DNA from 3 places in the Paenibacillus sp. 11B genome. Region 2 is predicted to be linked to each of the others. Evidence: predicted binding sites of a transcription regulator. Region 2 holds the regulator's gene; each other region holds the start of a gene.
The links. Region 2 encodes Rex, which represses fermentation and respiration genes when NADH is low (regulators of the CRP and FNR family bind a similar motif). Its sites were predicted from a motif close to TTGTGAAATATTTCACAA; they were not measured.
Positions count from the first base shown of each region.

Region 1: a site for Rex is predicted at 7,646-7,663, ahead of Q0V21_RS19780 (formate/nitrite transporter family protein). Genes of this name have one in related genera too.
Region 3: a site for Rex is predicted at 9,354-9,371, ahead of adhE (bifunctional acetaldehyde-CoA/alcohol dehydrogenase). Genes of this name have one in related genera too.

Region 1 is NZ_JAUKNS010000004.1:605,797-616,405, forward strand. It holds gene Q0V21_RS19760 (ABC transporter ATP-binding protein) at 1-1,411, shown strand, start outside; gene Q0V21_RS19765 (class I SAM-dependent methyltransferase) at 1,604-2,518, opposite strand; gene Q0V21_RS19770 (MFS transporter) at 2,731-3,954, opposite strand; gene Q0V21_RS19775 (molybdopterin-containing oxidoreductase family protein) at 4,176-6,239, opposite strand; gene Q0V21_RS19780 (formate/nitrite transporter family protein) at 6,704-7,558, opposite strand; gene Q0V21_RS19785 (FAD-dependent oxidoreductase) at 7,784-9,145, opposite strand; gene Q0V21_RS19790 (glutathione peroxidase) at 9,455-9,937, opposite strand; gene Q0V21_RS19795 (ABC transporter ATP-binding protein) at 10,264-10,609, opposite strand, start outside.
Region 2 is NZ_JAUKNS010000001.1:692,174-702,782, reverse strand. It holds gene bshA (N-acetyl-alpha-D-glucosaminyl L-malate synthase BshA) at 1-60, shown strand, start outside; gene Q0V21_RS03025 (CCA tRNA nucleotidyltransferase) at 142-1,440, shown strand; gene Q0V21_RS03020 (biotin--[acetyl-CoA-carboxylase] ligase) at 1,427-2,404, shown strand; gene panB (3-methyl-2-oxobutanoate hydroxymethyltransferase) at 2,745-3,620, shown strand; gene panC (pantoate--beta-alanine ligase) at 3,617-4,513, shown strand; gene panD (aspartate 1-decarboxylase) at 4,506-4,889, shown strand; gene Q0V21_RS03000 (tetratricopeptide repeat protein) at 4,983-5,636, shown strand; gene dinG (ATP-dependent DNA helicase DinG) at 5,779-8,640, shown strand; gene Q0V21_RS02990 (redox-sensing transcriptional repressor Rex) at 8,884-9,537, shown strand; gene Q0V21_RS02985 (amidohydrolase) at 9,524-10,609, shown strand, end outside.
Region 3 is NZ_JAUKNS010000001.1:923,767-934,375, reverse strand. It holds gene Q0V21_RS04185 (Gfo/Idh/MocA family protein) at 1-83, shown strand, start outside; gene Q0V21_RS04180 (hypothetical protein) at 168-482, shown strand; gene Q0V21_RS04175 (AraC family transcriptional regulator) at 523-1,341, opposite strand; gene Q0V21_RS04170 (Gfo/Idh/MocA family protein) at 1,530-2,642, shown strand; gene Q0V21_RS04165 (Gfo/Idh/MocA family protein) at 2,815-3,897, shown strand; gene Q0V21_RS04160 (sugar phosphate isomerase/epimerase family protein) at 4,078-5,046, shown strand; gene Q0V21_RS04155 (ThuA domain-containing protein) at 5,071-5,799, shown strand; gene Q0V21_RS04150 (winged helix-turn-helix transcriptional regulator) at 6,121-6,417, shown strand; gene Q0V21_RS04145 (hypothetical protein) at 6,586-7,317, shown strand; gene Q0V21_RS04140 (hypothetical protein) at 7,513-8,226, shown strand; gene Q0V21_RS04135 (Crp/Fnr family transcriptional regulator) at 8,308-9,024, opposite strand; gene adhE (bifunctional acetaldehyde-CoA/alcohol dehydrogenase) at 9,452-10,609, shown strand, end outside.

The DNA.
Region 1 (10,609 bases), on a different contig from region 2:
ATTTCGCTTTTTTGATAACAATAAGACCGGGCACCTCGTCTCTCGCATGACCAACGATCTGATGGATATTGGTGAGATTGCACATCATGGCCCCGAGGATCTGTTCATTGCCCTGATGACGTTGGCTGGGGCCTTCGGCATTATGCTTAGCATCAACTGGCAACTGGCTGTCATGACCTTCATCATCGTGCCGCTGATGATCTTCCTGTCCCTCTATTTCAGCCGCAAAATGTCCAAAGCGTTCAAACGCATGTTTGCGGATATTGCAGACTACAACGCACGCGTAGAGAACAATGTGAGCGGGATTCGTGTAGTTCAGGCTTTTGCCAATGAAAAGCATGAAGTGAAACGTTTTATCGAAAATAATGAACGCTTTCGCCTTACCAAACTGATCACCTACCGAATTATGGCGTGGAATTCCTCGCTCAGCTTCATTCTGATGAAATTCGTATCACTGTTTGTACTGGTGTGCGGTACGTGGTTTGTCATTCAGGACAGGATGACCTACGGACAATTCATCGCCTTTGTCATGTTATCCAATGTGTTTCTTGGACCGATTCAACAGATCAATTCCGTCATCGAGACCTATCCCAAAGGCATTGCCGGTTTCAGACGTTACCTGGAACTGCTGGAGGCCGAGCCCGATGTAGATGATATGCCTCAAGCCAAACCGATTTCACATGTGAAAGGCGACATCGCCTTCCATAACGTCACATTTGCTTACGGCGAACACAAACCTACGTTGGATCAGGTCAATCTGGAGATTCAGGCAGGACAAACTGTTGCGCTGGTTGGACCTTCGGGTGCAGGCAAATCTACGCTATGCAGTCTCATTCCACGCTTTTACGATGTGGATGCGGGGCATATCTCTATTGATGGGATTCCGGTAAAAGATATGACGCTGGAGTCACTGCGCTCCCATATCGGGATTGTGCAGCAGGATATTTTCCTGTTTGACGGATCGATCCGCGAGAATATTGCCTACGGCAAACTGGATGCGCCTGATGAGGAAATCTGGCAAGCCATCCGCCGCGCCCAACTGGAAGAGCTCGTCCAATCCCAACCGGAAAGACTCGATACCCTGATCGGTGAACGAGGTGTCAAATTGTCCGGCGGACAGAAGCAGCGTCTATCCATTGCTCGCATGATTCTGAAAAATCCGCCGATCCTCATTCTGGATGAAGCGACCTCCGCACTTGATACTGAAACGGAAGCCGCCATTCAGCTGGCTTTATCCGAACTGGCACAGGGGCGTACAACGCTAATTATCGCCCATCGACTGGCAACGATCAGACACGCGGATCGCATTGTGGTTGTGGAGAACGGCGGTGTAGCCGAACAAGGCAGCCATGATGAACTTTTGGCACGCCAGGGCTCATATAGTCGATTGCATCAAGCCCAGTTTGGATAAGTTGTGGAAATAACGTCTCACGTCTCTTGCATTCGTTAAACCGCAGACCTGCGAATTGGCGCTAATAACACGCGCTCAATTCCTTAGACAGTACTAACGCTAAAAAGGGATGCCCCCGTCATGTTCATGACTATGGGACATCCCTTCCTTATTCAGATCCTATTCTGTGATGATCACATCAGGAATAAATTCTTATTTTTTTACCGCATGGATAAAATGGTTTGTTTCGAAGGCGGACAAGTCATCTGTACGATTGCTGAAATATCGATCCTGGATGTCCTCCGGCGATAGATGCTCATATATGAGTAGTCCTGCATCCGCCAACAACCGCTCCATCTCCTCATACGTGAAGCAGGATTGCATCGGCTCGCCCCCCATTGCAGCCATCTTCACCATATTTTCAACCCGGTTAAACCTTCCTTTTTCCTCAAAGAGATGTTCATCTGCATAATCCAGCACAATGGAGCTCCCCGTTGGAAGATCCGAAAATACATGTCGGAGCAAGTTGGATAGATTTTCTTTGGTCAAATAATACGAAACACCCAGCAGAGTAACCAGCGTCTTCAGCTTCTCCAAACCTCCATTAGTCAAACTTTCATACGAAGGCTCACGGGTAAAATCCATTGGCACAAAATGAAGATTGCCTGGAATGATCAGCTTGGCCTGATGCAGCCGCTCCCTCTTGAATTGCTGAGTGGCTGGATAATCTACTTCAAATAGTTCCAGCGTGTCTTCCAGTTCCGGATGCCTCAAAGCAAATGTATCCATCCCTGCGCCAAGAATAACAATCTGCTTCAATCCCAACGTGACTTCATGCAGCAGTACATGCTCACAATAGGCAGCCCGAGCCAGTGTTATTGGAGATAATTGTACTTGGGTAATCCATTTTAGGATCTTATCCGGGTCGTCCTTGCACTGGTGAGCCATCTCCGGGTTGAAATAATGGATGCCTTGAATCATATTCGCGCGGATATCCGAAAACTCTTGCGGAGTGATAAGCTCTTTGGCTATATAATCATCGAAAATAAGAGGTGTATCGTATTGGCAGTGGTAGGCTCGGCCAAAAGCCGAAATCAGGGATGTAATACTGGACTCATTTTGCTTCATGTTTTATCCTCCCGTACAAACAAAAATAAGATTCCCCCTGGCCAGGAGAACCTTAGTATATACGGAATACATTTATATGTAAATTATAGCATAAAAAGATTTTTTTGTCAATCAAAATTTACGGAATGATCAGACAGATTAAAGTGGCCTTGCGGCTTTTCCCTCCACTTCCACCTGTCTTCTCTCTTCCTTACACCACCTAGCCTAAGAGGCTAAGCGTCCAATCCATACTCCTTCACTTCACGATTGCGGTTCAGCACCGCATGCAGTACAAAACCAAGCACTGCAATACCCGCCGTGACAGTCGCCAGCCATGCTACAGGAATCAATCCTTGTTTGTCGTACATGACGCCCATGGCATACGGCCCGATAACCCGGCCGACCGCACCGATTCCACCGGATATCCCGATGTAGAAGGGTGCCGATCTTCCCGCATGCTCTGAGATAAATGCCGGCGTAGCAGGTGAGATCAGCATTTCCCCAAAGGTAGCCAGCACCATCGCAAGCACCATACCCGGATAGCTATACATGGTGATCATGACGATGTAAGCCATGCCATAGAACACTGCACTTGCCGTCATCTGAGCAGTCGATGTACGGGCCATCGTACGCTTGACCCAACTGGTGAAGGGTTGTCCCACGAAGATCAGAACTCCGTTCAGCGTCCAGAGCAGACCGTACATTCTTTTCTCCATACCCTCGGAAATAATATACGGAGACACACCAGTATTCCAGATGGAATTACCAAATAGCAGGAACAGCACGCCCAGGCTCATAAATAGATATAATCTGGTGTTGCCCAGCAGCGCCCAGACGCCCGGCCCATCGGGAACCGTTTTGCGCTTGGTCAGATGCACTTCGCCCTGATCCGGTTCTGCCCGCGACAGATAATACCAGAAGAAGATCGCGAACCCGGCCGAAGTCACCCCGTTCAGTACAAAGCTGAGATGGTAGGAAAAATCAGCCAGGAAACCACTGAGCGCCGTACCAATCGCCACACCGATATTGTTGGCGACATAGATCACATTAAACAATTCCCCGCGTCGCTCCGCAAACCGGAAGCCGATAAAGGCTTGAATCGCTGGCAGCGATAATGAACTAAATAGGCCGATCCAGCCCATCGCACATATAAATATAACCCAATACGCGCTGATCCACGGCAGAGCAAACAACCCCACAGCGTTTAACGCCAGTGATCCGATGATCAGCTTCTTGACCCCCACCCGGTGGTACAGTGCACCTCCGAGCAATTGACCGAAGATACCACCCAGCGACTGAATCAGAATGACAAACCCCGCGTTCGCCATCGTGCGCCCAAGCTCATCAAATACATACATTGTGGTCAGCGGCCACATCAAGGCACTGCCTGTCGCATTGACCAGACTAGCCAGCAAAAATATTTTCACTTCTTTTGGATACGTATCCAGCCATCTCATCATCTTGTTTATTCTCCTTAGTACCTTCAAGAAGCATATTGCCATAAAAAATAGACCCTCGCCAGACGGCATGATTAGCCAGAGCGAAGGCCATTTGAATTCTAAATTTTGAATCTTGCTCTACATTCTGCTTGTGATCTACTCATTGCTTTCGGTCTATTCATTGCTTACAATCTATCCATTGTTCATCTTACCTGAAAAGATCCGATCTGCAAGCACATTCATTGACGCTTCACTTCGACAGTGGCCGAGAAGAATGTAGCTCCGTTGCCCATGTCAGACAGTCGATTGGACGTGAGCGAGTTTGCCCGCTGTTTTTTGCCATTGCCATCCCACCATAAGCCTTGACTAATCACCGTTCCTGGCAGCATGGATTCACTCACCTTGGCGGTTAATTCGATTCGGCCGCGGTCATTCCATACGACCACCGTATCCCCGTCCTCCACCTGTCTGCGAGCGGCATCCTCCGGGTGCATTTGCAATAGCGGCATCTTCTCCAAGCGTTGATGTTTGGCCGAATTGGCAAAGGTCGAGTTCAGGAAATTATGATTCGGTGGCGACAGAAACATCAGCGGATAGACGTCCGCAGGTCCAGCCGGGTTCTCCCCGTCATACCCTTCAACCAGTGCACTGTACGTAGGTAGCGGAGGCAATCCTCGCTGAGCCATCGTTTCCGAATACAGCTCGATTTTCCCCGAAGGTGTAGGCAGCTGATCCAAATATGAATCATGTGGAGACATATCCAGCTTGACAAAATGATGCTGCTTCAGCCCTTCTAATGTTACTCCGTTCATGTAGGGATTGCCCGTACCCTGAAGTGCCTCCTCAATCATCTGTTCCGGTGTCTCACCGAAAATCTCCGGGTCATACCCCATCGCCCGCCCAAGCAAAGAGAACAGTTCCACATTGCTCTTGCTCTCACCCAAAGGCGCAATGACCGGCTCTTGCAAATGGACATACTGATGCCAGTAGGACGTATACAGATCTGTCGTTTCAAATGAAGACGTCGCAGGCAGTACAATATCCGCGTACTTCGCCGTATCCGTCAGGAACAGATCATGGACAACCGTGAACAGATCCTCCCGTGCAAAACCTCGCTCCACCCGCTCGGTATCCGGTGCCACCACCAAAGGATTGCTGCAATAAACCATCAACGCCCGAATCGGCTGCTCCGCTTCCAGCAGTGCTTCGCCAATCCGGTTCATGTTCACCACGCGCGGCTCCGGGTTCTGGCGCAGCTCTGGACGCTCCAACGCATCGCTATTGGTGCTCGCGTAGCTATTGGTACGAATCGCGCCACCGCCGCGCTTCAGCCACTGACCTGTAATCGCAGGCAGACAGGCTACGCTGCGCACGTTCATGCCACCGTTGTCGTGATGCTGCAGGCCATTGCCGATATGAATATGGGCGGCCTGTGCGTTGCCATACAGCTCAGCCAGCTTCACGATGTCCGCTTCCGGTACGCCTGTAATACGTGCAACACGCTCAGGGGTGTAGCTGCCGACATGATCACGCAGTGCCTCATGGCCGACGGTATACTTTTGCATAAAGTCCTCATCTGTCAGTCCCTGCTCGAACAGTACATGCATTAATCCGAGTGCCAGTGCACTGTCTGTACCCGGGTAGAGTGGAATGAACCAGTCTCCCCATTGGGCGGTCCGATTGCGATGAACGTCGATGACGACGATTTGGGCTCCCTTCTTGCGGGCTTTCTCGGCCAGAACGACCTGATGCATATTGGTGCTGACGATGTTGCCTCCCCACACCAGAATGACATCTGCATGCTCCGTATCTTCGGGAAGTGTGCCCCGGTTCGCACCCATCGTATATTTCCACCCAGTATTTCCGGCCGCGTTACATATCGTCTGTTCCAGCTTGCTCGCGCCTAACGCATTGAAAAACCGACGATCCATGCCATCCACACCCAGAATGCCCATGTTTCCATAGAAGCTGTATGGCAGGATGCTCTCCGGTCCGTAGGTATCTGACAGTGAACTGAATTTCGCCGTAATCTCGCGGATGGCTTCATCCCAGCTGATTCGCTCAAACTGGCCTTCCCCCTTGGCTCCGATGCGTCGCATCGGATATTGCAGCCGCTCCGGGTGATACACCCGCTCCGTCATATTTCGGACCTTGTTACAGATGGCGCCTTTGGTAATCGGATGGTCCGGATTGCCTGCTACCTTCACGATTTTGCCGTTCTCCTTATGAAGCAGCAGGCCGCAAGTATCCGGACAATCGAGCGGGCAAACCGCCGGGAATACGCCATTCTCCTGATCGATCATATACAAGTCCCTCCCCCTTCAAAGCTATCTTCATATCATATCTTCTTCATGGTAATCGCGTAAAGAGAACAGTCTTTTTTCACCGCCACAGCTGCTCGAAATTATTTTAAAAAAATCTTATTTCCCCTTGATTCAATCTCGAAATTCAGGGGTAAATTAAAAATAAGGCATTAGGCTAGTGTTTCCCCACTTCCTCCTCATGCCATATCATGGACCACTCCCGAAATTCGCCATGAACAGGTTTCGTTCCCCCGAACCTTGTCATGGCGAATTTATTTTGTGTGGATATTTTTACATCAAAAAAACGACTCCTTTCCCGCTCATCACAGCCGACAGCCATGACTTGAACGAGATCAGAATCGCCTCTCCTGTTTACTTTGCACTTGTCTTTGTACTTGTCTTTTCACTCGTTTTCGCAATTGTACCACGGTTACAACGCTACTCGATTACTCAGAAAAATGCCGCTACGCCTGCTTGCTCCACATCGTTCTGGCTTCCGTCTCTACAGGCTGGGCCACCGCCATTGCCACCTCAGGCTGTACTTCCGGCTCATGTTTGCGTAGATACACCATCCAGTAAGCAGCCGCCACAAACAGCGCCCCTCCCGTCAGATTACCAAGCCATACCGGAATGAAATTCATGACGTATTGCCCCCACGAATAATGCCCTTCGAAGATCGCCGCAGGAATCAGGAACATGTTGGCGACAACGTGCTGAAATCCAATAGCCACAAAAGCCATCGTTGGGAACCAAATGCCCAGTACTTTTCCGCTCATCGTATCCGATGCATAGGATAACCACACCGCAAGAGCTACCAGCCAGTTACACCCGATCCCCGATATAAAAGCCTGAAGGAAGCTGTCGTCCAGCTTGTGTCCAGCCATATCGACTACTTTGGTCAAGTAGGCACCTTCTGCTGTAAGACCGAGCACATGCCCAAACGCATAGGCTACAAAGATCGCCCCAAGGAAATTACCTATCGTTACTAAGGTGAGATTCTTCAACATGCTGCCTGCGGACAGTTTGCGCGCAATCGTCGCGAGTGGAACAGCCATCATATTGCCTGTCAGCAATTCCCCGCCGCCAATCAGCACCAATATTAAACCTACCGGGAACACTGCTGCACCGATCAAATTAACCAAGCTGCCCCACTCGGCCGGAGCAGAGGCAATGACCCGAATATCCAGCAGAAATCCGAGCGCAATAAAAGCGCCTGCCAGAAAACTGAGTATCAATACGGAGGACACCGGATTTTGAGCTTTCTTCATCCCCGTATGCGCCGTATATTGTGCAACCTCAAGAGGTGTTTTTGCTGCCATAACGATCCTCTCCTTCACAGTTCATGAACATCATAAATCAAATTCTATTGTTGATATGTTCATTGTATCGCGAAGGTTTCGAGAGGTTTGTTACTTTTATCACAAAGTCTGAAAACTACATTTTTTAATGCTTCCGTTCTATCTTGTTCGGTCGATCTCAGAAAAAATAAAAAGAAAAGAACTGCCGCAGGATGCGGCAACTCTCCTATATCTCAGCAGTATCCGTTATACCATTGCTGGTGTTTTTACATCTACTGGAGGCAACGCCTGAAGACCAGCCGAGTTCAGGAAGTTCCACGGTTTGTTGTAATGCGGCTGGAAGAAGAAGTCGATGAAGGCCAACTCATCTACCGTCATGTTGTTCTGAATGCAGACAGAGATCGTATTGATCGACTGTGTCAGATCAGCCTGTGACATAATCTGTGCACCAACAATGCGGCGGGTAGCCTGTTCATAGATCACTTTGAGCAGCAGCTTCTCTGCTGTTGGCATAAACTCTGGACGGTAAGCATCTTCAAGCGTTACCGCTTCAACGACCAGACCTTCGTCAGCAGCAGACGTTTCCGTCATACCTGTGCCTGCAATATTTTGCTCATATATTTTGATACCTGATGTGCCTTGTGTACCCATGTACGGGGTCGTTGGACGAACCAGGTTTCGGGCTACAAGTGTACCCATCCGCACCGCGTTGGTTGCCAGTGGGATGTAAGCTGCTTTGCCCGTTGGGTTGTAATGAACTGCACAGCTGTCTCCAGCGGCAAAGACGTCTTTCTGGCTGGTTTGCATATATTTATCCACGATGATTGCGCCGTTCGGCAGCATATCCACTTGGCCTTTGAGCAGTTCGGTATTTGGACGGAAACCAATGCACAGAATAACGAGGTCTGTTTCAAATTCTCCCTTGGATGTAATGACCTTGTTCACTTTGCCATTCTCTCCGGTGAATTTCTGCACCGTTTGGCCCAAAGCCAGCTTAATACCGCGTCCAGTCAATGTTTCTTCAATGGCATCCGTGAACTCGGGGTCCAAATATTTGTTCAGAATCCGGTCCACGCTATCGATCAGCGTAACTTCCTTGCCGTTCATTTGGAAAGCCTCCACCAGCTCGATGCCGATGTATCCTGCGCCCACCACGGTAATGCGTTTGGCGTCCTTCGCTTTTTCGATGATGGTATTCGAATGGTTGTAGTTTTTGCAAAGTAAAATGTTATCCATATCGATGCCTTCCAGCTTCGGTACAACAGGCCATGAACCTGTGGTTACGATCAGCTTGTCGAACGTATCTTCGAATTCTTCCCCGGTTGTCAGGTTTTTAGCCTGAAGTTTATGACCTGCAGCATCTACTGCCGTCACTTCATGAAGCATTTTGGTAACGACACCAAGTTCGGCCAGTTGGTTAGGCGAAGAATAGAACAGTCCGTCCGGATCTTTCACCACACCACCTACATACAGCGCAATACCACATGATAAGAAGGAGATATTGTCATTGCGCTCATACACGGTAATGGTAGCATCCGGGTACAATTTGGCGGTGTTAACGATGGCTGCTGTTCCTGCATGTGTACATCCGATAACTGCGATTTTCATGATAAGGTTCCCCCTTGGAATTATATAAATATGAAATTGAATATGAACGTCATTGTAGTTGTGAAATATTTCACTATTAAGTGAACACCTTGTATGTGATTTATTTCACTTTATACACTTATTATAATGTGATCTATTTCACATTACAAGGGGTTAATCAAAATAAATTTGTAGAATGGTTTTTTTGACGTTTCAGCCGGCCGTTGATAATTCATCTTCAATTAACTTCAGTTTCCCCTTTTTGAAACTTGTTTATGCTACAAAAAAAGCCTGTCCTCCAATTCTGGAGGCAGGCTTCTTCGTTATATTTTATACGCCAAGCAGCTTTTCAATCTCTGCAGTCATAGATTCCGGGGATTCTTTCGGTTCAACACGCCCCACAACCTCACCTTCACGATTCACGAGAAACTTGGTGAAATTCCATTGGATGCTGTTGTCTTCACCAACACCAGGTTGCTGCTCACGCAGATACTTGAACAATGGATGAGCATCCTCTCCATTTACGTCGACCTTGGCAAATACCGGGAAATTAACGCCATAGTTGATTTGGCAGAATGATTCTGCTTCTTCACTTGACCCTGGCTCCTGGCCGCCAAACTGGTTACAAGGGAACCCAAGCACAACCAAACCTTGATCACGATAGCGATCATAGAGCTTCTGCAATTCACCGTATTGTGGAGTCAGTCCACACTTGCTGGCTGTATTGGCGATGACCAACACTTTACCTTGATACAGATCGAGTGGAACTTCCTGATTTGCGGTCGTTACCGCCTGATACGAATATACGGACATGACTGATTCCTCCCATGAGTATGATGTAGGTTGGGCTGCTGTATGTACTGTACCGAATAATAATACGGCACACAACCTGTCTCCATATTATAGACCCGAGACGAACAATTACCAAATCTGCGATTAAACCCGACCCCAGTTCATACGTGAAGCATACTCCCTTCACCAATATGGACAAGGGCTTTTTGAGTCGAATTTTGCAGCCAAAATAATCATACCGCTCATGCGGCTCCACCTTGGTCAATCTCCCCTAGAATGCGAATAAGCCGCGTGCATAATGCACAGCGGCTTCATTCTATCGTTGAGGACCCCTATGGCCCGTTTCATTAAATTCCTGTCGCGTGACGAACACGTTGCTCTGTCCGTCCTCCAGCATGAACCATTGCACTGTTCATGACCACTTGTTCTGGAGGTGCGGATTGCTGGCGTTCACCCGCAAGGGCGTATGGCAAGCAGAGCGGTACACCTGAACGTGGATCAATCACGATATCCGCTTCAATGTTGAATACTTCGCGAAGTACATCGGAGTTCATAACCTCTACAGGTGAGCCTGTAGCGATGGCTTTACCTTTTTTAATACCAATCATGTGATGCGCATAACGGGAAGCATGGTTCAAGTCATGCACCACCATAACAATCGTACGATTTGCTGTAGCATTCAGCTGCTCAAGC
Region 2 (10,609 bases):
CAAATATACTACCGCGTGCTGGGACGTGAAGTTCCGAATCTGAAGCCGATTTGTGGCTGATTATTAGATCGGATGGTTCCATCGCGGAAATATATCTGTGTAAGCCACACCAAGCAACACGTAGTTATGAGGTGATAATAAGTGGTTCAATGGACACAGGTAGATCCTGAAATGGCAAGACAAAGTGAACAGGTGCTGCGGACATTAAATGATAAAGGGTACGACGCCTACTGGGTAGGTGGTTGTGTTCGTGATGAATTGCTGGGACGTCGCGTGGATGATATGGATATCACCACGTCAGCTTCCCCCGAGCAAGTCATGGAATTATTCGCAAATTGTATTCCTACGGGCCTCCAGCATGGAACGGTTACTGTTCGTTCAGGAGGCTTTTACTTTGAGGTTACAACATTTCGCACCGAATCCGAATATAAGGATAATCGAAGACCTGCTGCCGTTCATTTTGTGCAGGATGTCAAAGAGGATTTGCAGCGGCGTGACTTCACGATGAATGCTCTCGCTGTGGATCGGGACGGAAATATCGTTGATCCTTTTGGTGGACAGTTGGATATTCAGGATGGACGGGTCAGATGTGTGGGATTGGCGACTGAGCGCTTCGGTGAAGATGCGTTGCGGATGCTTCGGTGTGTTCGTTTTGCTTCGGTATTTGATTTTAAAATTGCCCACAACACCTGGAAGGGGCTAATTCGACAAAAGGATCTGCTACAACATATCGCCATGGAAAGAGTACGTACCGAAATGGCGAAAATGATGGCAGGCCCACATCCGCTGCACGGTCTGGAATTGCTGTTTCGAAGCCAGGCGCTGGAGCATGTGAAGGCACCAATCTACATGGAACGATTCAATAAAGACCTCCTGTCCAATATGGAGCAATTGATAGAAGAGAACGTATTATTACGCTGGTCTATGCTGCTGATTGCCGGCCGTTATACCAGGGATGAAGCAGATGCATTACTTCGAAAATGGACATTTTCTAATGATGATCGTTCCCGCATCAGTGGAGTTCTCCAGGTCGAACAGTTAATCAAGGCTGTCGTACAAGAGCAGAAGGACGAAGAGGCACTGCGTTCAGAATGGATTGTAACTGTGCTGTCTAGCGGACGTCAGGCGACAGAGGACTGGCTCATGATTCAACGACTGCTTCCAACAGGCTGGCGAGAACATGAGGTTCTGCACGAAGAACAGATTGCTGTAATACAGTCCAGGGGTGCTGCATGGAGTCAATCCATGAAGGTGTATGAACTGAAAGATCTGCATATTACGGGTGAGAACGTTTTGCAGCAACTTGGACGCAAAGGCGGACCATGGCTGGGACAACTGATGAAACATCTCCTAAGAGAGACTGCGATCGGAAATATAGCGAATCAGCATGACATGCTGACCAACGAAGTAAAGCGGGTGGCTGCAGATGACAAAGCATGAGGATCTGTTACATATGTTGCTGAATGCAGAGGGGGAGTTTGTGTCTGGTGAAGAGATCAGTCGCAACCTGTCCATTAGCCGAACAGCCGTGTGGAAGCACGTAAACAAACTGCGTGACATGGGTTATGAGTTTGAAGCCGTATCTCGCAGAGGGTACCGCTTGGTCACGAAACCGGACAGCATTGATGCCACTGCGCTTCAGCTGGCACTGGAAACAACAGTGTTTGGCCGGAAAGCCATAATCCTGAATTCCACGTTGTCCACCCAAGGTGATGTTCAGCAGATGGCTGAGCAAGGGCAGAGCGAAGGAGTAGTTGTTCTGGCGGAAGAACAGACGGGAGGGCGAGGCCGCTTTGGGCGTAAATGGTTCTCCCCACCCGGGAGAGGTATCTGGATGAGCGTTCTTATGCGCCCGGAACTTGCTCTGCAAAATACACCACAGCTGACCTTATTAACGGGTGTGGCCGTGTGTCGTGCTATTCGGTCATATACAGGTGCAGATGCCGGGATCAAATGGCCTAATGATCTTTTGATAGCTGGTCGGAAGGTATGTGGGATACTGCTTGAATCAACTGTTGAAGATCACGAAGTGCGTTATTGTGTAGCGGGCATAGGCGTTGATGTTAACTTCGATTCGAAGGATTATCCTGAAGATTTGAGATCCATTGCAACTTCACTCAAAATGGAGACGGGACAAACCATAGACCGGACTAGACTTGCAGCGGCCATTCTCTCGGAATTGGAGCGTTTGTATATTTTTTATCAAAAGGAAGGCTTCGGTGTGATCTCTTCACTCTGGGAAGCTTTGTCCGTATCCATGAATCGTGAAATTAAGGTGGCTAATCCACAGGGCATCATCGAAGGTACAGCAATGGGCCTTGATCCTTCTGGAGCATTGATTGTGGAGAAGCCAAACGGTGAGCGTGTCTCGGTTTACTCTGGTGAAGTTTCATTGGTAAATTAAACAATTTGTCGAATTTACACCGTCAAAATGAACATAAGACGTGAACTTTGGGCAGAACTTTGGTATACTGTGTTCGTGAGGCGATATCGGCTATTACAGACCGAATTGCACTCCGGCAATAGTATGCTTTGTTCTGCTTTACATTTGTTGCAGTGACAAGGCAGGAATGGTAATAAATGAATAAAGTGAGTTGTTGGATTCTGCTCTGAGCCGAAGAGGACCGAGACAGAAGGGACGATCGCAAGTGACTCTTTTTTGACTTTTCGGGACTTTTTAGTGGAAACTAAAAGGTTTTTTTGTTGCGTTTAAATTGAAAAGATGAGAGGAGCCATGGCGAAAAATGGCAAACAAACAAGCATTGAATATTGTGAAAATGAAAAAATATAAGCAGGACGGCGTGCCGCTTAGTATGATTACAGCTTACGATTATCCGACAGCTCAATTGGCTGAGGAAGCAGGTATCGATCTGATTCTGGTGGGTGATTCACTGGGGAACGTGGTGCTGGGTTATAACTCTACCTTACCTGTTACGATTGACGATATGGTGTACCATACACGCTCTGTAGTGCGTGGTGCGGGAAATACGTTTATCGTTGCTGATATGCCCTTTATGACGTACCATGGCAGCGTGGACGAGACACTCAAAGGTGTCCGTCGCCTGATGCAGGAAGGACATGCACATGCGGTCAAGATGGAGGGCGGTCTCGAAATCGCAGATACGGTAAAAGCGGTTGTTCAAGCTGGTGTGCCTGTTCTTGGACATATTGGACTGACTCCTCAATCCGTGAATCAAATTGGTGGTTATCGCATTCAGGGCAAGGATGCTGCAGATGCCAGACGTCTCTTGGACGAGGCCAAGGCGCTTGAAGCGGCCGGAGCTTTCGGCATTGTACTGGAATTGGTCACTGAAGAAGTGGCAAGAGCGATCTCGGAAGAACTGACTATTCCTACGATTGGTATAGGCGCAGGCAGAGGATGTGATGGTCAGGTACTGGTATTCCATGATGTGGTTCAGTATGCTTCCCCATACACGCCAAAACGCTTTGTCAAAACGTATGGAGACGTAGGTACATTGATTCGCAATAGCATTGAATCCTATGTGAAAGAAGTTAAGGACCGTTCGTTCCCGGCCGAAGAGCATGTATTTACCGCTGCTGACGGCGTTCTAGATCAACTGTACGGACAACGTAAAGAAAAGGTGGAGACCAGCGTATGAAAGTGATACGGACAATCGCAGAATTAAGACAAGAACTTAGCTTGCAGCGTCAGTCGATTCAGTCCAGAGAGTCGGTTGTAGGACTTGTGCCTACGATGGGATTTCTTCATGAAGGCCATGCAAGTTTGATGCATGCGGCCAAACAACAAAGTGATATCGTGGTTTTGAGCATATTTGTAAATCCGATTCAATTCGGTCCCAATGAAGACTTTGACAGTTACCCCAGGGATGAAGCCAGAGATGTGGAAACAGCACGTGCAAAAGGAGTGGATATCGTATTTATTCCCTCTGTTGAAGAGATGTATCCACAGCCTACACAAACGACCGTATCGGTTTCCCGTTTAACGGATCGCTTATGCGGTGCTTCCCGTCCGGGTCATTTTGACGGAGTAACTACGGTCGTCTCGAAGCTGTTTAATATTGTACAACCGCAGCGTGCATTTTTTGGCATGAAGGACGCACAGCAGGTTGCTGTGATCCAACAGATGGTTAACGATTTGAACATGGCAGTAGAGATTGTACCTTGTCCTATTGTCCGTGAAAGTGATGGTTTGGCGCTTAGTTCTCGGAACGTGTACCTCAGCACCGAACAACGTCAGGAAGCTCTTGTTCTGTCCAAGGCACTGCGTGTGGCACAGGAAGCTGTAGATGCAGGGTCGGCTGTGACAGCAGCGGATATCCGGGGCATATTGCGCCAGAACATTGAACGTTCACCAATGGCCGTGATTGATTATGCTGAAATTCAGGCTTTTCCAAGTTTGGAGCCACTTGCGGATCAGGAAAAAGTTCTTGGCCGGGACGATCTGCTGATCGCACTTGCAGTAAAATTCGGCAAAACCAGATTGATTGACAATATACGACTGCAAAAATCGGAGGTGCTGTCCCATGTTTAGAACACTAATGAAATCCAAAATTCACCGGGCAACCGTTACAGAAGCAAACCTGAACTATGTGGGTAGCATTACCATTGATGAAGATCTGATGGAAACTTCTGATCTAATGGAAAATGAGAAAGTACAAATTGTGAATAACAACAATGGTGCCCGTCTGGAAACCTATGTCATTCCAGGGCCACGTGGAAGTGGTGTCATCTGTTTGAATGGAGCAGCAGCCCGTCTGGTACAGCCTGGCGATACCGTCATTATCATTTCATATGCAATGATGTCTCAAGAAGAGGCAAATAATCACAAACCTACGGTTGTATTTGTGGATGGACAGAATAAACCTGTGCAAACGATGAAGCACGAAGTTCATGCGACGATTATGTAATCGACTGGTAAGGGGAATGAAATCGACCCATTCTACAAAAAATGAGTAAAGGTCACTGCACTAATCCATTTTTTCAAGGGTGGGGATGCATCGATGTTCCAGCATGTTTTCGCAGAAATGAACGACATGTTAGATGAAATTATCAAGCGCTACCCTTCTGCTGAAGGCCTAAGCAAACAGGAATTGCTGCAAAAGTGGAATTTGCTCAAGCGGATGAGTGACGGGATGATTGATGAGTGGCTGATGTTTGAAGAAAAAATGAGCCAGGTAAGGGAACGGGAATTGGATAAAGATAAGCCCGCCTCCCTTGAGCCTGAACAGGAAGCTGTTACCGCAATGCCAGAACTGCATCTGGAGTGTTTCAGTCGCGGTCAGGGTTATTTCAAACTGCAAATGTACCCGCAGGCTATTATGCAATTTTCCAGGGTTGTGACCGACTATCCGGAAAGTGCATTGACTCGGTTTTACCTGGCTCTTGCTCATCTTAACCTGGAACAAACCGAGGAAGCTGGAATACACTTGCAGCGGATTATGCATCTGAACGGTTCGCCGAGATTGAAGGGACTGGTATGTAACGTCCTGGGCTGTATTGAGGCTAAACTCGCGAATCCTGAAGGTGCATGTTCACTATTTGCGCAGGCGCTTCAGTATGACCCGACGTTGACCGAACCGCTGTATAACATGGAAGCCTGTCGATTAAACAGCGGAAAATTGCAATATGCAAATCAGCTGACAGCCTTAAATTAAGGGCCATTCGGCGGCATAAAGACGGTGTTCCCTCCTCTGGCATAGCGGAGGGGACACCGCCTTTTTTGTCAGTTAATTTTCAAATGCCCTTTTTTTTGCTATGCTGTAACATAGACTGGAATGGAAGGGACCGTACATTGCAATGAAATTTGCCGTATTGGATTTCGAAACAACCGGCACGCAGTCCGACGGTGAGATTATACAAGCCGGACTTGCCATCATAGATCATGACTACAGCATAACTCAAATATATAGTTCTTATGTGAACCCAGGTGTACCGATTCCTCCGTTTATTACGGGGTTAACCGGTATTACTGATGAAGATGTAGCGGATGCTCCCTCATTGGAAGAGATGATGATGGAGATGGTTCCGCTGCTCGACGATGTGGTTCTTGTTGGGCACAACGTTGCTTTTGATTTTCACTTTCTTCAAAATGCACTCGATCGCTGCGGTTACCTGCCGTTCACCGGACGTATTCTGGATACGATTGATTTCCTGAAGATCACGTTCCCGTCACTGGGCTCTTATCAACTCGGATATGTGTCTTCAGAATTCGGATTTCAGCATGACCGCCCTCATCAGGCAGATAGTGATGCTCTTGCGACAGCTTTTGTATTACTGAAGTGTCTCGATGAGCTGCGTGCATTGCCTCTGATCACGATTCAGCGCCTCAGTGATCTGTTTGCGCCAGAAGATAGTGACTTGGGTTGGTTCTTCGACGGAATGCGTACTGAGAAGGAATCAGAGCCGATTCAGGACCTGGATGGTCATACGTATTATCGCCAGCTCGCCCTGAACGTGAGTGACTGGACTGATATAGGTTCACCACGTGATGAGCGGGAGGGTAACCCGCTGGAAAACGTAAGTTTCGAGCAGTTTATGGATCAGGTTAGAGATAACCTGAAGGAGACGCTGGACCATTATGAGGAGCGTGAGGCACAAACTCAGATGTTCAGCAGTGTACGACAAGCGTTGGATGAAGAGAAGCATCTATTGATTGAAGCTGGAACGGGTACAGGCAAATCGCTTGGTTATTTGTTGCCTGCCATCTATGAAAGTGTGAAACAGGAACAGAAAGTAATGGTCAGTACACATACCATCAACCTGCAGGAGCAATTGAGAGAGCGGGATATTCCTATGCTGACCCAAGTGGTTCCGTTCCCGTTCAAGGCAGCGGTGTTCAAAGGACGTGGGCACTATCTGTGTCTGCGTAAGTTTGAGCATAAAATCAATAAACGTGAATTCGCTACACCGAAAGAGGATTATTTTACAGCAGCTCAGATGATTGTCTGGCTTACCCAGACGGAGACTGGAGACGACGAGGAGCTTAATCTAAGCGGGCGCGGTGGAGACTTCTGGGAGACGGTACAGAGTGAGTCTGAATCCTGTCTTGGACGCTCCTGTCCTTGGTTCCGCAAATGTTTCTATCATCGGGCCAAACATGAAGCCGGGCTGTCCGATATCGTCATTACGAATCATTCGAAATTGTTTACGGATGTCAAAGCAGCACATCAGCTGCTGCCAGCCTACGAAAGTCTTGTCATTGATGAAGCACATCATCTGGAGGATGTAGCAGGTAAGCATCTTGGTCTTCACATGAAGTATTTTACGTTGGTTCATACATTGACCCGACTGTTTAAAGATAGCCGTAATGGCCAACTGCCGATGCTTCGTTCTCAACTGTCGGGTCATGAAAAATCGGTACAGTGGAGCTCCATGATCGATCAGATGTTCCCGCTTGCCGTTGAAGTTAAGGAGATATGGGATCGACTAAGCGATACACTGTTCGGCCTGCTGCCTGAACGTAGCGATGCTTCTCCAGGCGAGACTGGACAATTTTCACTTAGACTGAAGCCTTCGCAAAAACCGGCTAAATGGCAGGAGTTGCAGGATGTAGAAAACCAAATCTATGTAACCCTAGGCGATTTGATTCGTAAAGGCGACAAGCTGCTGCTTGAAGTGAAAGAAGATCAGGATGATTATCAGTCCGATAGTCTGATTACGGATATCTCAGGACTGCTCAAGGACTTGGCAACGATCAAGGATAATCTGCGTTTCTTCATGCGCATGGATGATGCCAATACCGTGTACTGGATGGAGGCTAGCGGCCAATTCCGCAGTAAATCACTGCAGCTCTATGCCGTTCCTGTCGATGTCAGTGCGCAATTGAAGGATATGTTCTTTGATAAAAAGAAAAGCGTTGTGCTTACATCGGCTACGCTCTCCGTTGACAAGTCATTTCAATTCATGATCGAACAGCTGGGCTTGCAGGAAGCTGCCGAGAATAACCGCTTGTTGACATCCATGCTGCCGTCACCATTCAACTATCGCGAACAGGCCCTGCTCGTCATTCCGCGTGATTTCCCAAGTGTGAAGGGCAGTGTAGGTGATGCCCACTTTGTGGATATGCTCGTGCATTCGCTCGCGGAAACGGCTATCGCCACTCGTGGACGCATGATGGTGCTGTTCACCTCCTACCGCATGCTGCGCCAGGTCTATGACCCGCTTAAGGAGGCCTTGTCAGGTAATGATATCTCTTTGCTCGGGCAAGGGGTGGACAGCGGCAGCCGTTCCAAGCTTACACGTCGCTTCCAAGATGCGAAAGCGACTGTACTTCTTGGCACAAGCAGCTTCTGGGAAGGAGTGGACATTCCCGGAGAGGCTCTGACCTGTCTTGCAATTGTCAGACTGCCGTTCCAGCCACCCAATCATCCATTAGTTGAAGCAAAGAGTGAGCTTTTGCAACAACAGAAGAAAAATCCGTTTATGAAGCTGTCCGTGCCGCAAGCCGTTATCCGCTTCAAACAGGGATTCGGCAGACTGGTTCGTACGGGTAAGGACAGAGGTATTGTGATTGTATACGATACACGTGTCATTGAAGCATATTATGGCAAGTACTTTTTATATTCATTACCAGGTCCCAAAATGGAACACATGCTCACAGAGCAGATGGTTCCTCGCATTTCGGAATGGCTTGAGAGACCAACCGATGAACAGCAATAACAGCTATGCTCTGTAGCTTATATGATTGCATGAAGCCACTATTTGGCGGTAAAATTGAGCAATATCATTCATTCGTTTCATGAATAGTGAGTAAAGCGATTAAAGAAGTAATTTAAGCAATTATCCATTATATAACAAAGAGCATCCTGTTTAATTCAGTCATCTTTTTGCATCGTTTTAGACAGGGTGCTCATTCTTTTCATCTATCTATCTATCGTGGCCTTGGTAAGGGGGAGCAATTGAATGAAATCAGATAAAATTTCGGAAGCCGTGGTGCGAAGATTGCCTGTTTACTTGCGTTATTTGAATGAACTGCATCAGCGCGAAGTCAATACGGTTTCTTCACAAGAACTTGGATTGAGACTGGATTTGAATCCGGCTCAGATTCGTAAAGACCTGGCTTACTTCGGTGACTTTGGTCGTAAAGGGATCGGATATGACGTTTCATATCTCATCGAGAAGATCCGCCATATTCTGAAAATAGACCAGCAGATCAATGTAGCTCTTGTCGGAGCAGGTAATTTGGGACACGCTTTGTCCAATTACAATGCCTACCTCAAAGACAACATGAAGATTGTCGCTGTATTTGATGCCTACGGTCCGAAGATTGGAAGTCAAATTAACAGTCTGACGGTGCAACCGATGAATGAATTAACGGATTCGGTCAAAAAAGATAACATTCGTATAGGGATTATCACGGTTCCGGATACGGAAGCCCAAAATGTTGCCGATCAGTTGATTGAGTCAGGAATTGAAGCGATTCTGAATTTTGCGCCAACGATCCTGAAGACCCCGCCGCATATTCGTATTCATCATGCCGATTTTACGACGGATCTGCTTAGCCTTGCTTATTATTTGGAGAATGGAAAGGACGACGAGGAAGATGACGACAAATAGATGGGTAATTCACAACGGCAAATTTGCCGTCAGTGAGGGCACGAATTGGAAAGTGGTTCAAGGTTATATGGTTGTCGAGAATGACAAGATTGTGCATATTGGTGAGACTTTGCCGGAAGGAGACGAAAGTCTGACAAAGGTGGACGGAAAAGGACTGCTCTTCTTGCCGGGTCTGATCAATACGCATGGTCACGCGGCCATGTCGCTTCTGAGAGGTCATGGAGATGATTTGGCATTACAAGTATGGTTGCAGGAGAAAATGTGGCCAATGGAAGCCAAAATGACGTCTGAAGACGTATATTGGGGCACATCACTTTCCGTACTTGAAATGTTGAAAGGTGGAACAACAGCATTCCTGGATATGTATGATCATATGGATCAGGTTGCAAAAGTGGTGGAACAATCCGGCGTTCGGGCTGCTCTGGCACGTGGGGTAATCGGACTTTGCTCAGCGGAAGAACAACAGCGCAAGCTGGAAGAATCCGCAGCATTTGCCCGTCAATGGAATGGACAAGCAGACGGAAGAATTACAACCGTAATTTCTCCACACGCACCTTACACTTGTCCTCCAGATTACATAGAGAAGCTGGTACAGGTTGCTCATGACCTGAATCTGCCTTTGCATACGCATATGTCTGAAACGCTTCGTGAAGTGGAACAGAACGTGGCTGATTACGGTCAACGTCCGGTTGCACATCTGGAGAAGCTAGGATTTTTCTCCCGTCCATCTCTGGTTGCACATGCGGTACATCTGAATGATGAAGAGATCGAAATTCTTGCATCACATGATGTAGCAGTTTCCCACAATCCAGGCAGTAACCTGAAATTGGCTTCGGGTGTTGCACGAGTACCTGATCTGCTGAAAGCAGGGGTGACCGTGTCCCTCGGAACAGATGGACCAGCAAGTAACAATAACCTCGATATGTTTGAAGAGATGAGACTTGCTGCTTTGATTCACAAAGGTGTGTCCGGTGACCCTACCGCAGTGCCAGCAGGGGAAGCACTTCTGCTTGGAACTTCGTATGGTGCCAAATCCATATTCCTGAACAATACAGGAGCACTGCAAACAGGC
Region 3 (10,609 bases), 230 kb from region 2:
TGGAGACCCCGGATGACTGTGCAATCAGTGCGAGTCACGTCATGGACAGCCATGACTTGGCTGAACAGCTGATCCGCGGTTGATCTTGCAGAAGGGTAGTGCGGGAGTGTGAATGTTGACTTCCGCACCAATGACTCATTAAACGATATTGGAGGAACAATAACACCATGGATGAATATGAAAAAGAACGCAACAAACAGATTGAGGAAGCGGTAATTGAGACGTATAAACAGGAAGAGGAAATGATGATTCTGGTATTTGCCCAGTGGTGTGTCAATCAAGGACTGGATCCGGAAGAGATGTACCGGCAAGCTTACCCGGAACAGATGAGCAACGAGCGTTTGCAGCAGGTGCTGAAGCTGGTTGTATCCAAGGAGGAAGCCGGTGACATTCCGGACGATACCGTATTGGGCGTACTGTCCATGTTTGGCAACGAAGATTTGGCGATGGTTGTATCTGAAGCGATTGCCGCCCGCAAATAAGTTTCGGTTACGAATAATACGTATTAATGAAGTGAAGCGATTACATCTGTTCCCGGTGAATGACTCGGAATTCTTTGGGCGACATGCCAAAACGGGAGCGAAACACCCGATGGAAATACGTATAATTGTTAAAGCCGGAAGATTCGGCTACATGTTCAAGCGTCATAGGACTGAAAATAATCCGTTCTCTGGCCATATTTAGCCGTACATCAAGCGTATACTGCATAATACTTTTACCAAACGCTTCTTTGAAAAGATGAACTCCCCGTGAAACACTGATTCCAATATGGGTAGCAATATCTTCAAGCTTGAATAGAGAAGAAGCGTTCTCTTCAATGTAACTTTTAATCTCATACGCCACATAGTTGGTATTGGTATTCGTCGGATGCTCCGAGAGCAAACGATCTACTTCAAGACATAAAATGCGCATATAATAACTGGAGATTTCAGGGTAAGGGTTGGAAATACGGCGCTGCTCCAGTACGAGCTGGCGAAACAGGGTGAGCAGGCTTTCAGTCAGCTGCACCTTGATCCGGTTCGGCCTCTTGTGATGCTTCCACCACTCATCCACCCAGTCCCCATTGAAGAAAATGTGGTAATCACCACTCTCCACAAGTCGTTCACCCATCGGATTTTTCTCTTTGTCTACTCTTAGTTCATACGGTTCATCAGGATTATAAAGAAGCAGATCACCCGCATCAACAAGCGACATGACGCCGTCTATACGGGCTCGGCAACGTCCATCCGTCTGGAGCCTCATCAGGTAATTCTTTACTCCCTCAGGGTGCAAGCCTATATAAGGTTTGCGATGAAACGAGAAGCCTGCTGTAAGAACCTGGCAGGAATAATCAGTCGGCATTGGCATACTCCTTGCAATTTGAAAATTATGACCAGATAGTTCATGTTTCGATCATATTATTCATTTTAATTGAAGCCGAAACGGAATACCATAGTATTAAATTCAAGTGCAACAATCTAGCGCAAAACCTTCAATTACAAATATGCAAATTACAGGTTCTCACCACGCATAAGGAGATGAACACCACTGTGGAGAAAATGAAAGCAGGCATTATTGGTTGCGGTAACATTAGCGCCATCTATCTGGAAAATTTAAAAGATAATCCTCTGATTGAAGTGGTGGCTGTTGCGGATTTGATCCGTGACCGGGCACAAGAACGCGCTGATGAATTCAATATCGCAAACGTTTACAATGTAGATGAGATGCTGCAAGATAACGAAATTGAGCTTGTGCTAAACCTAACGGTTCCTGGCAGTCATGCCATGACGGATCTGGCTGTGCTTGGAGCAGGCAAACATGTGTATGCCGAGAAACCACTGGCAATCTCTCTAGAGGATGGTCGGAAGGTAATTGAACTGGCTGAGGAAAAAGGCTTGTATGTCGGTTCAGCACCGGATACGTTCCTTGGATCGGGCATTCAGACTGCACGCAAGGCCATTGAAGAAGGGCTGATCGGCAAGCCAATTGCAGCAACTTCATTCTTCATGGGTGGAGGACCAGAGGCTTGGCATCCGGATCCAGAGTTCTTTTATGTTGCTGGTGGCGGACCCATGTTCGATATGGGGCCTTACTATTTGACCGCTCTGATTACTCTCCTTGGACCGATTCGCAGAATCAGTTCCTCTGCAGGTGTACAGATTACAGATCGTGTTATTGGTTCCGGACCGAAGGAAGGTACACCTCTTCAGGTACAGACGCCAACACATCTGGCAGGAACGATTGATTTCGAGGAAGGTGCCATTGCAACAATGATCACCAGCTTCGATATCCGGGGTGCTTCGGATTTGCCGCGAATTGAAATTTACGGTACTGAAGGCACTATGAGTATACCGGACCCCAACTTTTTTAATGGGGAAGTGAAGCTGCGCAGATTCGGTCAGGACACATGGGAGACTGTGACGCCTGCTTTTGAAAGCAGACAGAACGAGCGCGGGATCGGTGTTACAGAAATGGTTGAATCCATTCGAGCCGGACGCGAACACAAGGCCAGTGGCAAGCTTGCCTACCATGTGCTTGAAGCTATGCATGCGTTCCAGCGCTCCTCGCTAGAGGGCAAACACATCCAGCTGGAGAGCACTTATGAAGCAGCAGCGGGAAACAATACAGATGGAAATCAGTCAGAGGCTGTACAATCACATTAATTGATTTCGGATGAACCAGCCGTCGTTAAACGCGATGTATGATACCGTAACCGCTTTCTATCTGCAAGTGGAGCTGGATTCGTGTTGGGCTCACGCCGCAGGCCCCCCAACAGAGGTCATTAGAACAGGATGAACTGAATTAGAAAATATGCCGCTAATGGAGGACTTGTTCATGTCTAAAGTACTTAATATCGCCATCGTTGGTTGTGGCGGAATCGCCAAAGGTAAACATATGCCCAGCTTGTCCAAACAATCTCAGGGCCGTATGGTCGCTTTCTGTGACATTGTGAAGGAACGTGCGGAGGAGGCAGCAGCAGAATTCGGTGCTGAGGGAGCCAAAGTATACACCGATTATAACGAGATGCTGAAGGATGAGAGCATTGATGTGGTACACGTGTGTACACCAAACGACTCTCATTCCGTCATCACGGTCGCTTCTCTTGAGGCAGGCAAACATGTTATGTGTGAAAAGCCAATGGCGAAGACTTCTGCACAAGCGCAGGCTATGCTGGAAGCCGCACAACGTACAGGCAAAAAGCTGTCCATTGCATATCAGAACCGTTTCCGCAATGACAGCCAGTATCTGAAACAAATGTGCGAAGAAGGCGAGCTGGGCGATATCTATTTCGGTAAGGCGATAGCACTTCGCCGCCGTGCTGTACCAACCTGGGGTGTGTTTCTTGACGAAGAGAAACAGGGTGGCGGACCGTTGATTGATATCGGTACGCATGCACTGGATCTGACACTTTGGTTGATGGATAATTACAAGCCGAAGAGTGTCATGGGCTCCACTTTCCACAAGCTGGGTCAGCGTGAAAATGCGGCGAATGCATTTGGACCGTGGGACCCGGAGCAATTCAAGGTGGAGGATTCTGCATTCGGATTTGTGACGATGGAGAATGGTGCCACGATCATTATCGAATCCAGCTGGGCATTGAATGTAGCTGAGTTCGGTGAAGCCAAATCACTGCTCTGCGGTACAGAAGGTGGCGCGGATATGAACGATGGTCTGCGGATCAATGGCGAGAAGCGCAGTCGTCTGTATGAAACCAAGGTGGATCTGGACGCAGGTGGAGTTGCTTTTTATTCCGGCAGTGCAGAAAATGAAGCCGATCGGGAAGCGAGAATGTGGCTTGAAGCGATTATCGAAGACAAGGATCCGGTTGTAAAACCAGAGCAAGCCATTGTGGTCACTCAAATTCTTGAAGCAATCTACGAGTCTGCTCAGACAGGCAAAGCGGTTTATTTCGACTAAACCGGCAGGGTGTCATTTCCAATGAAATAACCAGTATTCTTACGTTTAATTTCAGGATAGAATAGCTCTTGATTTTCCACAATAATGATACAATGATGTGATCTGAACGGTATATTTATGCAGTTCATAGTTCATAAAACCAGCAATTAATATGATATCTAATCTAGGGAGGAATCGCACTTGAAACTCGGCGTATTTTTGGTATTATTCGGAGGACGTAAATTGGAGGATGCACTCGACTATGTAGCATCCAAAGGCTTGAAAGCAGTAGAAATCGGAACAGGTGGACATCCAGGGAATGCGCATTGCAAACCGGATGAGCTGCTGAGCAACCCGACAGCATTGAAAAACTTCAAAAATGCAGTGGAATCCCGTGGTCTGACCATCAGCGCATTGAGCTGTCACGGTAATCCGCTTCATCCACAAAGGGATATTGCAAAGGGATTTCACGATGATTTTGTCAAAACGGTAGAACTGGCTGAGAAGCTGGAAGTGCCTGTCGTAAATACATTCTCCGGTTGTCCGGGAGACCATGAGGATGCCAAATATCCGAACTGGCCTGTTGCACCATGGCCGAATGACTTCCAGGAAGTTCTCAAATGGCAATGGGACAACAAAGTTATCCCTTACTGGACAGAGTGGGGTAAGTTCGCTGCGGATCACAATGTGAAAGTGGGACTGGAACTGCACGGTGGATTCTCGGTGCATACACCAGCTACCTTGCTGAGACTGCGTGAAGCAGCAGGTGAAGTGATTGGCGCGAACCTGGACCCAAGCCACATGTGGTGGCAAGGGATTGATCCGGTTCAAGCGATCCACATTCTGGGACGTGAAGGCGCGATTCATCACTTCCACGCGAAAGATACAACAATTGATCCAATTAACGTAAACAAATATGGTGTAACGGATATGCAGGATTACACCAACATGCTTGATCGTGCTTGGCAATTCCGCTCGGTCGGTTATGGTCATGATAACAAGACTTGGGCTGATATTATTAGTGCTCTGCGTCTGGTCGGATATGATTATGTTGTAAGTATTGAACACGAAGATGGTCTGATGTCGGTAGAAGAAGGATTCTCTAAAGCAGTGCAAAATCTCCAACAAGTATTGATTGAAGAACCGCTGGGAGATATGTGGTGGGTTTAGAGTTACACTAGGGGGAAATTGAATATGATTAACGTCACCATTTGGAATGAATTTGTCCATGAGAAAATTCACGATGAAGTAAGAGAAGTCTATCCAGAAGGTTTGCATATGGCGTTGGCAAACGGACTGGGAGGCGAAGGCTTTGCTATTCGCACGGCAACACTGGATCAGCCTGAGCATGGATTAAGTGATGAGGTGCTGAATTCTACAGATGTGCTTATATGGTGGGGACATATGGCACATGATCGCGTGAGCGACGAGATTACACAGAAGGTTGCACAGCGGGTCCTGGATGGTATGGGAATGATTGTGCTGCACTCCGGTCACTTCTCCAAGCCATTCAAGGCGCTGATGGGCACAAGTTGTGATCTGAAATGGCGTGAAGCCAATGAGCAGGAGATTATCTGGTGTGTGAATCCGTCCCACCCGATTGCCGAGGGTATCAATAGCAAGATTATTTTGGAAAAAGAAGAAATGTACGGGGAATTCTTCGATATTCCAGTGCCGGATGAGCTGGTGTTTGTAAGCAACTTCCAAGGCGGAGAGGTATTCCGGAGTGGATGTACGTTCCTTCGCGGTTCCGGAAAAATCTTTTATTTCCGCCCAGGTCACGAAACGTACCCGACCTTCTACAATCCGGAGATTCTAAAAGTAATCAGCAATGGAGTGAAGTGGGCATATCCTGCGCGCAACGTTAAGCCGGAATTTGGCTTCAGCGAACCTGTAAGAGCGCTTGGAAACGTACTGGTTTAAGCCCTAAATTGGCTTTGTGAATGCATAAATAAACGATATACCAGAGAACCCTTCTCCAAGTCGAGTATGACTGTGGCAGCTGGGTTCTTTTTGGGTAAGATAGCTACATGGGAGTTAGACGATATTTTCCCATGGTTCCTCTGACCCATGTGATGTATACTGAGTTGTATCATCGAAGTTGAGTTATGCCCCTAAAATTTTAACTTTTTAGCGGCAGACGTTTTCTTTGAGACTTAAATATGTTATTATGAAATATACTAACTAAACGTAAGTTGAGTGATCTCTAAAGAGGTGATTAATGTGGAAGGCCAAGATCTGCGGATGTGTCCGCGCTTTGAGACAGCGTTTTCCTTTCTGGGTAAGCGCTGGAACGGTCTGATTATTCAAACGTTGATGAGTGGTTCGAAGCGATTCAAGGATATCTCCAACCTGATTCCATCGATGAGTGACAAGATGTTGTCAGAGCGGATGAAGGATCTGGAGAGCGAAGGCATTCTGATCCGCCATGTCTATCCGGAGACGCCGGTTCGTATCGAATATGAACTGACAGAGAAAGGCAAGGCGCTACAGCCCGTTATGAATCAAATTCAAGACTGGGCAGAGCAGTGGGTTGAGTAGTAACTGATCCCTTAGCTCAAACTAAATGAACTGATGGGATAAAGGCTCTTGATTTCCAGTGGAAATCAGGAGTTTTTGTCTTAAGGGTTCTGCACATGTTGTCGCGAGTTGTAGTATAATTGTAAAATAAAATGGCCGCAGGCGGCCGGAGCGAGGAGGCCACTTGTCATGAGAGAAGAAAGCTTATCCCGTGAAGTACGCTACGGCAAGCAAGATATTGCAGAACTTGAGAGCGCATCCATTCAGGTACATCTGATCTACAAAAAAGCTGCGGAGCTATTTAATCGCACTGTATATTCCCCGTCGGTGAAGGATGATGTCGCAGGAGAGAAGACTCATTCCACGAATAGCAATGGTCAGGGAACGGCTCCGGCGGTACTGCAAAAATGGATTCAGACAACAAGAGGCTGGAAATGTATCGGATGTGAGCTGAAACAACCCGATTCCATCGGGGTTCAGGCCGAAGCCACCTTTCATGAAGAACGTATGTATCTGGGGGTGGGCGAAGGTCGTTTTGTTCGAGCGGAGATGCTGATTCAGGCGATTGTATGGTCACAATATGAGAAGATTCGCATGTTCGCTCCCTGGCTGGGTGATGACACCTTTTACACAGTACAGGAGCTTGATGTGATTGCACGTTATATTGTACCTACCTATTTCTCTGAACGGCCGCTGCATGAGCAAGGCAAGGTCTCCAAGGTTCACCATCCATCTGGTCAAATTCCACTTTACCAGGAATATGTGGATGCACCTTCATTCTGCGTACAGGTGGACGGTGGGTTGCTCGAAGGGCGTTTGTTGACAGGGGTGTATGTGTCGGAGGAACAGTTCTTTGGACTTAATCCGTATCTGAAGGATGGAGACGGAGGCCGCACCTATATGCAGGCTTGTGTCCAGTAATAACGTACCCAATAGACTGTAGTGATGATTGGAGCCAGAGAGCCTGCTTGCAGGCTCTTTGTGTTGTACCACCCAGTTATGGACGCTACTGGAGGAAAAGTAACGGCATTGACACTTTTTTTGCATGAATGTTGTGCCATAATAGAGGTTATGGACAACAGGGTGAATGATTTTACGCAGGGTGGTGTTACCTACATGAAGAAGAGAATCCCCGGTTACATAGGTATATGTCTGCTTATTCTGGTTATATTGGCCGGGTGTAGCGAGACACAGCCTTCCGAACAGCCTATCGTCAAAGAGACCGAATCACAGAATACAATTACAGTGGCAGTGGATGGCAGTACTTTTTTGCCTGACGCAACGAAGTCTATTAAGCGAGATTTTAGTGAAGGTCTGACGCTCAAGAAAGCACTATTGAACAGTGGACTTGTTGATTTTACGGCAGATGGAAAGCGGATCCAATCCGTTGGGGAAGTTTCGTTGGATTCCTCGCTCAGCTGGGCTGTCAAACTGAACGGCAAGGATATTGACCCCGAAAAGTGGGACATGGAGCTTCATGCCAAAGATGAAGTGATCATATATGTGAAAGCCGCTGACAATGGGGGAGACGATGTTGCTTACCAAACAACATTGCTCAAGGTGAGCGGCGGAAATATTATGCCGAATCTCAATCGTCAATATGCCGGGGTGTATGTTCAGGAATGTACGGTGCGTGATGTATTAAAGTCCAGTGGGATTGTAAGAATGTCGGAAAACAACAAATTTGTTGTTTCCGTTGAAAATGTAATTCCCCGGATGAACCAACGCTGGATGATCATGGTGAATGACAAGGAACTGATGGAAAACGGTTTGGACATGAAGTTGAATCCACGTGATGCAGTAAAGCTCGAGTTGACTACTGTATCTTAAGCATAACAAAAGCCCATCTTCTGTAACGAAGATTGGGCTTTTTTCATTTGCATATCAGGTGGTGCCAGGGCGGGGAAAGCATCAGATCCGGCAAATCTCGTTAGGACACAGTTCGCAGTGGCAGATGCCCTGCAGCATGTGCAGATCCTTGATGACGATCATACCGTTGTCATATTCAATAGCATCTTTTTTACGCAGATCGCTTAACATGCGGTTGACACTTTCACGGGTCGCTCCAATCATATTGGACAAATCCGTGTGGGTTATTTTTTTATGAATGATGACATGATCTCCATGAGGCTCACCATAAGAATTGGACAACCGAATCAGCGTGGAGCAGAGTGCGCCCGGTTTGCCATATAACATCAAATCACGGAATTTCGTCTGGGTCAACCGGTGATGGATACCCATCCATTTCATAAAATCGATGGCGAAGTCACAATGTTGGCAGATCAGCATCTCCAGGTCTTTGTGCTCCAGTACTCCGATTTCACTATCCTCAAGTACCTCGGCCGAGAAGCTGTGTTTGGACCCGAAGAACGGGTCAGCCTGACCAATCATATCCCCGGACTGATACATGTACATAATCAATTCCTTGCCTTCATCCGTGGATTTGGTAATCTGTGCCCGGCCCCGTTTCATATAATAAAGTTTGTCAGAGACATCTCCTTCCCAATACAGATGGGTTCCTTCCGGATAGGTTCTGTCCTTCATCGTTACGAGCAGATGGTTGAAATTCGCTTCCGAGAAACAGTTGGTATTGCCGCGTTTTTCCAGTACACTCAGTTGTTCTCTCATAAGTCTATCTCCCCTTTGTGTCCATCGGACGGCCTTCTGTAGCTTGGTCCGGCCTCCGTGGTTCGCCGCAAACCGTTGCCGTCCTGATCAGGGTCATCTCGGCCGGGAAGGACGGTACAAATTGCGGTGGTTCAATTTTTAAGTTCAGTATATACCTTATCTTGCCGTTTGAGGGGCATGGAAAGGGGGCAAAAATGGCGAAATTTCAAACATTGTGATTAAATTCACTTTCTAAAGGGGAGGATGAATCTGACAGCCCTATAATTTAAATAGGAAGTGTAATGGCCGGTGGGGAGACACTAAAAAACTTAAATTAAATTTGTTATACTTTGTGAAAAAAATCACATAATTTACCCTTTACCCATGGTACGATGTGAATGTAAAGAAGAGAGACAAACCAATACGAACCTTTAGGAGGATGAGGGAGATGGCTGTAAAGAACGAAGTCGCCCCAGTAAAAGAACCGACAGCAGGTCAGTATATTCAAACGTTAATTGACAAAGCGAATAAAGCACACGCAGCATTCATGTCCATGGATCAGAAACAGATTGACCGCATCGTGCAAGCAATGGCGCTGGCAGGTCTGGACAAACATATGATGCTCGCCAAAATGGCCGTGGAAGAAACAGGCCGGGGTGTGTATGAGGATAAAATCACCAAAAATATATTTGCAACAGAATATGTGTATCATAGCATTAAATATGACAAAACAGTAGGGGTTATTGAAGATAACGAATACGAAAGCTTCCAGAAAATTGCGGAGCCTGTCGGCATCATCATGGGAATTACCCCGGTAACGAATCCGACATCCACTACGATGTTCAAAGCACTTATTTCCATCAAAACACGTAACCCGATCATCTTCGGTTTCCACCCATCTGCACAGAACTGTAGCCGGGAAGCCGCGAAAATTCTGCTTGAAGCTGCTGTGAAGCATGGCGCTCCAGCGGACTGTATCCAGTGGATTGATGATCCTTCCATGGATCGCACAAACGCACTGATGAATCATAATGATGTGGCGCTCATTCTGGCAACAGGCGGATCAGGCATGGTACGGGCAGCATACAGCTGTGGTAAACCGGCACTGGGCGTAGGGCCAGGTAACGTGCCTTGCTTTATTGAAAAAAGTGCAGATATTAACCAAGCGGTAACGGATCTGATTTTGTCCAAATCGTTTGATAACGGCATGATCTGTGCTTCCGAGCAAGCGGTCATCATCGAGGAACCGATCTTTGATCAGGTGAAAAAGAAAATGATCGCCAACGGTTGTTACTTCGTTAACAAGGATGAGGCTGCGAAACTGACCGCAGGTGCGATTAACGCTGAGAAATGTGCAGTGAATCCGGCGATTGTGGGTCAATCTGCAGTCAGCATTGCGAAAATGTGCGGTATCGAGGTTCCTGCTGGCACCAAAATTCTCGTAGCCGAGATTGAAGGTGTAGGCACGAAATTCCCATTGTCGGCTGAAAAACTAAGCCCGGTACTGGCTTGTTACAAAGTGAAAACGGCAGCTGAAGGGATTGAGCGTGCAGCAGAAGTGGTTGCTTTTGGCGGCATGGGTCACTCCTCGGTTATTCATTCGACG